One region of the Paenibacillus sp. 7523-1 genome, then DNA from elsewhere that is predicted to be linked to it. Evidence: riboswitches for the same ligand, from Rfam matches in the RefSeq annotation. Region 1 holds a riboswitch; each other region holds the start of a gene.

Evidence for each region. A riboswitch is a leader RNA that binds a small molecule or an ion and turns the genes downstream of it on or off. The one in region 1 is predicted to bind cyclic di-AMP.
Region 2: another riboswitch for cyclic di-AMP. It lies ahead of CHH60_RS00730 (3D domain-containing protein); the one in region 1 lies ahead of CHH60_RS29105 (C40 family peptidase).
Region 3: another riboswitch for cyclic di-AMP. It lies ahead of CHH60_RS19025 (hypothetical protein); the one in region 1 lies ahead of CHH60_RS29105 (C40 family peptidase).
Region 4: another riboswitch for cyclic di-AMP. It lies ahead of CHH60_RS28495 (3D domain-containing protein); the one in region 1 lies ahead of CHH60_RS29105 (C40 family peptidase).

What each region holds. Positions count from the first base shown of each region.
Region 1 covers NZ_NPBR01000034.1:29,172-31,373, reverse strand. Annotated here, with positions in the region: gene CHH60_RS29110 (GNAT family N-acetyltransferase) at 86-598, opposite strand; gene CHH60_RS29105 (C40 family peptidase) at 890-1,360, opposite strand; cyclic di-AMP (ydaO/yuaA leader) riboswitch at 1,364-1,501, opposite strand; gene CHH60_RS29100 (hypothetical protein) at 1,762-2,202, opposite strand, start outside.
Region 2 covers NZ_NPBR01000002.1:138,316-140,517, forward strand. Annotated here, with positions in the region: gene CHH60_RS00725 (amino acid ABC transporter ATP-binding protein) at 1-547, shown strand, start outside; cyclic di-AMP (ydaO/yuaA leader) riboswitch at 813-1,011, shown strand; gene CHH60_RS00730 (3D domain-containing protein) at 1,014-1,688, shown strand; gene CHH60_RS00735 (polysaccharide deacetylase family protein) at 1,815-2,202, opposite strand, start outside.
Region 3 covers NZ_NPBR01000017.1:104,850-107,051, forward strand. Annotated here, with positions in the region: gene CHH60_RS19020 (HAD family hydrolase) at 10-693, opposite strand; gene CHH60_RS19025 (hypothetical protein) at 864-1,259, opposite strand; cyclic di-AMP (ydaO/yuaA leader) riboswitch at 1,378-1,550, opposite strand; gene CHH60_RS19030 (glutathione peroxidase) at 1,919-2,202, shown strand, end outside.
Region 4 covers NZ_NPBR01000032.1:51,430-53,631, forward strand. Annotated here, with positions in the region: gene CHH60_RS28495 (3D domain-containing protein) at 1-740, opposite strand, end outside; cyclic di-AMP (ydaO/yuaA leader) riboswitch at 1,012-1,266, opposite strand; gene CHH60_RS28500 (TatD family hydrolase) at 1,509-2,202, opposite strand, start outside.

The DNA.
Region 1 (2,202 bases):
TTAAGACATCATAGCATTTTGTGGTAATTTTTTGAACTAATCACATAAACGGGCATGAATTTCTTTTGGTTATGCGGTTTAAGGGTTAACGAGGTCCTTCATAGACCATGCAATAAAAAGGCATCAAACCACTTGGTGTCTGTCGTTCATACGTATCCTGGGTGACAAATCCAGCCTTGTGATAAACCCGAATAGCCCGCGTATTCCAGGTGAGCACTTCGAGATCGATCTCATGACTAGGGTTCCGCCGAATGGCTTCCTTCACGATCGCAGAGACGAAGGCAGTACCGCGACCTTGTCCACACTGTTCAGGGTGCATACCAAGTCCAATGCGCGTCACGCCTTCAAGAGGAAAGAATTGAACGAATCCGCAAAGTTGGTCCTGCTCTCCGAGTACAACAGCATATTGCTCTTTTCGAAGCTGCTCGTCCCCGAATTCAACCTCCAGCGCCTTCATCTGTTCCCAGGGCAGCCAGGTATAGATGTTATAGGGTGGTTCATATGTCCAGCTGCAGATCAATGCTGCATGTTCTTCTTGCATCGGCACAACGTGAAACGTTACAGAAGCTTCATCCACACCACTGCACGCTCCTTTCATTGTGAACAAGCTACTTCTAGTCATACGCTAATCGTTTATAACATATGTCATTTCATATTTAATCCTGATTTTACTCTACAAAAGAGGAGGGCATTTGGCAAGGTTTTGCTTCCTTGAAAAAAAGTGAAACAAAAGTTCCGGGAATTTCGTTTATATTATAGTAGGATGGGTAAAAACATCATAAGGGCATGGACGAACAAGCACAAAAAAACCGCCGGATACATTCCTGCGGAGAATGTACCGGGCGGTTGATTTATGCTTCGTTACAGTATGATGTTGCTCAGCTTGTCCCTAGTCGAGGGCCAGTGACTCATATGCGTCCGTGCTCATAATCCGTTTAGCGCCAACATAGCGGTTGGCCCAGTAGTTCTCACTCAAAGAACTAATGGTAACTCCTTTGGAAGACGAGGAGTGTGCAAACTTACCTTCACCCACGAAAATCCCTACGTGTGAAACCCCTTTACCCGTTGTATTGAAGAATACCAGATCGCCTGGTCTCATTTCCATGCGGGATACCGAGTCACCCATGTCGAATTGGGAACTGGATTGACGAGCCAAATCGATGCCCAGCTTTTCGAATACATACCGTGTGAATCCAGAGCAGTCAAAGCCGTTAAGCGTTGTTCCACCACTTTTGTATGTAGTTCCCATTGCTGAATCAATTACTTTATCCATTTTTGAATCTGCGAATGCGCTGCCTGCTCCAAGCGATAGTGCGAATGTTAAGCTAAGGACAGCTGCTGTTAATTTCTTTTTGAACAAGAGATATACCCCTTCCAACGCCTGCGAGGTTAGCTTAAGGATTCGGTTGAAGGTCCCCTATGATCCCTCTGTAGCAAGATCAATTCACCCATAACTGGTTCCCCCGCTTCCCAGGTGCCAGGAATTTGGCTATGCTAGTTGTGCACCTGCGAAATCAAGAAATGACGATTTAATTTTAAGTAGTTACAATTCATAAGGTAAAGATTACAAAGTTGTTACTAAAAACTCACTGCGATTATTGTAACAGAGGAGTAAAGCTTTGGCAACGTTTAACAAGAAAATTAGCAAAAAAAACCTCGACCTTTGACGGGGAAAGGTTGAGGTTTGCTTTTTTGAAGCGTAAACATTGACACAAGTTTACATGAAGATGGTAACAATTTTTGAGCGGTTCATTACACTTTTTAACCTTTGGAGGACTTGGACTGCCAAAGGCGGAAATGAGCACATATCTTCCATATATCCAACAAACATCTGGCGAGCGGATAGGTTTGTTGCAGGATCAGACCGATGAGACCTGTCAGGAACCACGACGCAGATGTGAAGGCACCGAAGATGAGCAGATGAATTCCTCCCAGAACCACTGCGATACCAATGAGAGAAATGATATGACGCAAGGCGAGCAATAGACCGAGAAATGTACCTTTTACCCCGCCCTGACTCTCGGGTGCTGTGACGCCAAACTGCATATATAACAAAGCATGATGTACGATCCATCCATACACGATCCATCCAGCTACATATGGAATGCCTGGCAGCAGCAGCTGCAGCGAGTGGAATCCATCCAGAAAGATACTATACAGCTTGGGGATCAGCCAGTACGCAGGCAGCAGTAATAATAGCGT
Region 2 (2,202 bases), on a different contig from region 1:
CGAAGGCGTATCGATCACAGATCCCAAACACAACATTAATGCAACCCGGGAAAAAATGGGGATGGTGTTCCAGCACTTTAATCTGTTTCCGCATAAAACCGTGGAGCAAAACATTACCATTGCCCCGATTAAAGTCAAAAAGCAATCTGCACAGGAAGCCAAGCAGATCGCCACAGACTTGCTCAAAACCGTTGGGTTATTGGATAAAAAAGATGCTTATCCGAGTCAGCTGTCTGGTGGACAGAAGCAGCGGATTGCCATTGCCAGAGCGCTTGCGATGCAGCCGCATGTGATGCTGTTTGACGAGCCAACGTCTGCACTTGACCCGGAAATGGTTGGTGAAGTACTCGACGTTATGAAACGCCTGGCTGAAGGCGGCATGACGATGGTTATTGTTACCCACGAAATGGGCTTTGCCCGTGAAGTGGGTGATCGCATCATCTTTATGGATGGCGGTGTAATTGTGGAAGAGGGCACACCGGATGAAGTATTTGGTCAACCTAAGAATCCACGTACACGTGACTTCCTCGGTAAAGTCTTGTCATAACCTTTGAGCATGATCCAGTCAGTGAACCGGATTAAATAGAACGAACAAAAAAAGAAATCAAACAACCTTGCTCACGTCACGTTAGCAGGGTTGTTTTTTTGATTATGGATAAGTATCCAGTGTCGTAAAAGTAACGTTTCTGTCATCGTTCCAGAGCTGCTTGATCGCTCTTTAACAAGAAAAATCCTTATTTCTAAAGCCGCATAATGTGTTGTTCAATACAGTTGGTAACATTTACTACGGACCTTGGTTACAAAATTGTGATATATTGTTCCTGCCGAAACTTCCTGAGGAGGAAGTGTGGAGGATGTAATGATGCAGACCGTGGGGGGAAGTTTGAAACGCACGCTGCTTGGGGTGAATTAGGGATACATAACGCAAGACGAATGTAACAGAGACCTATAGGGTGGTTTCCTCCATCCGAATCCGACAACTAACTTCGCAGGCACAATGAGGGAGGAAGACCATGATTAAGAAGAGAACTATAGCCAAAACAGCAACAGCCCTATTGACAGCAGCAATGCTCATTCAGGCCGTTCCAGCTCACGCTGATTCTGTTCACGTGGCCAAAGAGGGGGATACCTTCTATACCTTATCGAAACAATATGGAGTTGGACTGAACACACTGGTTAAAGCAAACAGTGATATTTCACCTTACAACATTTATGGTGGTTTGAAAATTACGATTCCTGGAAAAGCAAACACAGCCTCAGCTGCTCCAGCTGCGAAGAGCTCTACAGGTGCAAAGACGATTGCGACCGCTAGCCTTGATGTAAATGCTGACGATAAAGTCGTTGAGGCCTGGGGCAAAACGTTTGATTATAGTAAATCCATTGATGTGAAAGCAACAGCATACTCTGCAGCCGCTTCCGAAAATGGTGGATGGGGTGCTGTTGATTACTTCGGTAATCCACTTGAACTCGGCACGATTGCAGTAGACCCTAGTGTCATCCCACTGGGTACAAAGGTTCTTGTTACGGGTCACTCCCATCCGGCGCTGCCTAAGCAGGCATTTGTGGCTACTGCCCGGGATGTCGGTGGAGCGATCAAAGGGAAACGAATTGACATTTTCATTCCTGGAAGCCAGAAGTCTGTGAGTACCTTTGGTTTTCAGGACGTTGAACTTTATATCTTGAAATAAGTATCAGTGCTACAAAAGGGTGCCTTTATTACACGATGAACGCGTAATAAGGGTACCCTTTGTCTTTATTAAAACGCGCAAGATTGTTAATTCATAACTTATGTGTTTCCTCTACTAAGCCGAGTATTATTTGCTTTTTGGCAATTGCAGCATCTCGTCCAAAGTCACCAGATTGAAGCCCCTGCATCGCAGTTCATCTATAATCTCCGGAAGTGCTCCAATGGTACCGGACAGATTGGAGCCCACGCCTCCGCCCGCATGTTGAAGAATGATGGAGCCTGGTTTGACTGCAGATAAGACATTCTGCTTCACTTGTTCTTTGCTAAGGCCTTTCCAATCCAGCGAATCCACATTCCAATTGACGATGCTGTATTGCTGTCTTGCGGCCCATTGCAGCTGTTTTTCATTAATATCCCCGTATGGAGGACGAATCATTTTTGGTGTATACCCGGTCAGTTTACGAATAATGTCGCCGGTATGTAGAATTTGTTTGCGAAAAGCATTCAAAGACAGC
Region 3 (2,202 bases), on a different contig from region 1:
TTTTATCCGCTAACCTTCAGAAGGCACAAGCAGTGGAATAATCTGCTCCAAGGCTTCGATGGTCCAGTCTGCATGCTCTTGGCCCTCCAGCTCAGGCTGAAATCGTCCATAGCCCTGCAAAATCCGAATCGTTCGCATCCCCAGCTTCTTGGCAGGAATGATATCGTTATCAATCCGATCCCCAATCATGACTGCTTCCTGGGGTTCACATCCCGCCTGCTTCAAAGCCACAGCATAGAGTTCCGGATCCGGCTTGGATACGCCTTCTTCTGCCGAGCAAGCCAGTACATCCACGTACCTCCGCAGACCGTAGCTCTCCAGGCGCTCTGCTGTCCCTAGACTCTGATTGGCAATAATGCCAATTCGATAATGGTGTGACAATTCCTTCAACACCGCGTCAGCAGAAGCGAAGGGTTTCTCCAATTCCTTCCGGAACTTCAACTTCTCCTGGATCTGCTCCCTATGACGTTCATCGCTGATTAGCGTTCGAATGGCTACCCTCATGGGCCACTGCTCATAATTTCGGTAACACGAGGCAAATATCTCTCGCACTTCCTCTATTTTCACCGGATATCCAAGCAAGCAGGCTTCTTTTACAAACTGCCCTATAATATCATCTACCGGCTCCCATTCGTCCACCAGCGTATCTCCTACATCAAAGAACAACCATTTTAACCCCCGTACATCCGGCACGCCTATTCCTCCTTGTTAGCCATGAACGCAATCTCTAAATCAGCAATGTACATTAATGCTCAAATAAAAAAGAAGACCCACCATCATGCATGAGTCTCCTCAGAATTCCGTTTTTCCACAAGTTCAATTATAACAGGCACCTTACACCGGATCAATCGGCAGCTATCACATTAACCATTAAGCAAGAAGCCAACTTCTCCATTAAGGGAATACACAATGCGGTCAGCTCCCATCCCGCGGTAAATGCCTTTGGGGTGACTCTGTTCCGTAATCACACATAGTGATTTGGAGGTCCAGGAACGGCAGATCTGCAAATAGCGGCAGGTCAGGTTCAAACTGTTCTCGAAAATAAAAACGTTGCCTACACTCGACTGCGGTAGAAACCACTTCTGAGCTTCAGCTGTATTCATGCGAATGACGTTCTCCACTCCGATTCTGCGGAGCTTCCGTTCTTCCCCTGCACTGTTAGTCAGAACGGCAAACGGCATTTTTTTGTACATCAACAGCTTGATAAACTTGCGGCCTGCTTCATTCGGTGCTGTTACTAGAATCATCTCATTATCCATCGTTCGTTCCTCCCTTGGCGTGAAAAGACAACAAAAAAGAAGCGTGGGGGACCAAGGCCTCCCGAACGCTTCTTGAATAACCCATGACGAAAACGCCATGAATATGCGTACGGCTTGTTGCCTCTCCCTTTAACGCTTACGAGGTTAGCTGACGGATTCGGGCGCGAGAGTCGCCCTATTTCCGGCTTGCACCGAAAAATTCACCCCATGGATTAGCTGCAATGACAGCCGTTCCGATTGGTTCCCCCGTTTCCCACCCATGAATGAATGGAAACTCAGCGATTAAAACATCGTTCCTGTTTCATGTATTGACCAGAGCGATATTATCGTTTGTTTCGTTGTTCATGTTAAGTTTAATTGAAATAGAAATTACGATATGAATCATACACCCGCGACATGTTAGTGTAAAGTCCGGTCAGATCAGCGAATGGACGAATTTAAGGCATTACACATCAATGATATCGCTTACAACCAATCCATTCTCCATCCATCTCTGTGAATCTCGCTAATTCTCGTCCTTATGAAAAACGTATGTAATTTTAAATATCTGTAAGTAAACATAGGAATTTATTTAATTAGTTTTGCATTATCTAATTGTAAGCAATATAATATAACTATAGGTATCATTAACCCATTATACGATATGGAGGCGACTGATCATGTCCGTTTATGACTACAAAGTCAATACCCTTCGGGGCCAGGAAGTCGAGATGTCCGATTATCGCAACAAGGTGCTGCTAATTGTAAATACGGCGAGCAAATGTGGTCTGACCCCGCAATTTGAAGGCTTACAGGAACTCTATAACAAATTCAAAGACCGGCAGTTTGAAGTACTAGGCTTCCCAAGTAACCAATTCGCTCAGGAAAAAGGATCTTCCGACGATATTGCTGAGTTCTGTCAGATGAATTACGGTGTAAGCTTTCCTATGTTTGAGAAAATTGA
Region 4 (2,202 bases), on a different contig from region 1:
GGTTTTGCTTTGGTTCCGACAGCAATAACTTTATCGACACGGTTGGTCGATACCGATTTGCCCACCATCTTTTTGGAGACTAACTCTCCATCCTGAAACACCTTTTCGATATGCTGTACAAGTGTACCTTCTTTGCCGTTTACGATGACGCGATTGTCACCTTTGTACAAGCTAGGGTCAGCCGTTTTGATTACTTTGTACGCAATCGGCTGTTCCACTTCCACTGTACGCTTTGTTACACGCACTACGCGAATTTTCATATCTGCCTTGATTGGTGTTGCGAGCGCAGGATAAACCTTATCCTCACTGGCAACTTCAATTCCAGATTTCTGAATTGCATCTTCTACCGATGAATCGGTTGTATACAGAGTCTTGGTGTCTCCGTCTGCCGTAATGTTGACTGGAACGGCCCGCTCAATAACTATGCGGTCTCCATCTGCGATTGCCCCGTTCAAAGGCATGGATACCTCATCATGGGGGCTGACTGTGATTGATTGCTCCTCCAGCATTTCTTGAAGCATTCCTGTACGAGTCTCTACCGCTTGAGCTTTGCCATCAATAACCAGCGAAATTTGTTTCCCGGCTTGACCGTAAACGACTAACAAGATCATGATTGTAAGCGCGATTGAGAAAATAGCGATCAGTGCCATTTGACGCATGTTCTCATGCTTCCACCGCAACGCGTAAGACTTACTGGATGATCGTGACTCATGGGTCTCTTCTGGTTGGAATGTGCCCACTTCTCCGTCCTCCTTCATAGCCTCGCCGTCTAAAGTTAATGCATGATGTCTTTGACGCGACTATACCAAATTTTCTACAGAACTGATCGATATCTCAATGACCGGCTCTGCACCATGAACCACTCTTCGCAACATGATGTCACCACCTGAATTCTTACCGTATGATGACCTTATTTCTTTTATTCAAAAACAAAAAAGCCAAAGAAAGAGTGTAAGAGGAACTCTTTCGTGGCTTCCGAATGATTTTGAATATCGGAAATTCATGCACGAGGTTGCCTCTCTTTTTCCGCTTGCGAGGTTAGCTGTCGGGTTCGGGCGAAAGAGAGCCGCCCTATCTCCGGTCACCCGCTCATGGCGGATGCCCTTGAATTCACCCCGAGACCCAAAGAAGAAATCAAATAGCGCTTCGCAAGTGCATCCGCTGCTTTTGGGTCAGCGAAACGATGCGCATCAGCTGCTTACACTGATGTTTAAGCCCTATTGGTTCCCCCGCTCTCCGTTAACGGAGACTCAGCGAGATCGGTTCATGAAAAGTATTGTTGTGTCATCGGAAAGTGTCCCTTTGTTCATCCCCCGAACATCTGTCCAATTTTCCGCACAACAATTCACTGAAAAGATGATATCCTGTTTCGATGCATGTTGTAAAGCGTTGTTCAAGTACGTTTTTCTAAATATTTGGTTAAAATATTGTAATATTCTTCATTTATTTGGATCAAAAAGCAAATTCGCTCCGTCTACCTCTCTTTTTCACCGCATTTGCTTCGTTTTTTAACGAATCCCAAATCGTTCCATGGCATTTTTGGTCGTTATTGCAGCAATTTCCTCTACCGAAATGCCTTTAATTTCCGCAGCTGCTTCTGCAACCAGACGTACATGCGCTGTTTCGTTTCGTTTTCCACGATAAGGATGTGGTGTAAGATATGGGGAGTCAGTTTCAATGAAAAAACGGTCCATTGGCACCTTCGCCAGTACCTCTTTTGGCTGCTTGGCGTTTTTGAACGTGATTGGTCCCCCGAAGGATAGATGGAACCCTAGATCCAGACAGAGTTTTGCCGTTTCCCAGCTTCCAGAGAATGAGTGCATCACACCCCCGACTTCTCCAGCCTTTTCCTCGCGCAAAATTTTGACAATATCCTCATGAGCGTCACGATTATGAATGACAATCGGCATGTTAAGTTCACGAGCCAGTCCGATCTGTTGTCTTAATACACGATGCTGCACATCCTTGGGTGAAGTGTCCCAATAATAATCCAGGCCAATCTCGCCTATGGCAACGACTTTTTCATGCTTGCACAGAGACGCAATCCACTCGAGATCGCCCTCCTGCATCGTAATGGCATCCTGAGGATGCCAGCCTACAGCTGCATATATAAAATCATACGTTTCGGCAAGCTTCATCGTGGATGGAATGGTCTCCCGGTTGAAACCGACATTGATCATACGGCCAACCCCGGCATCTACA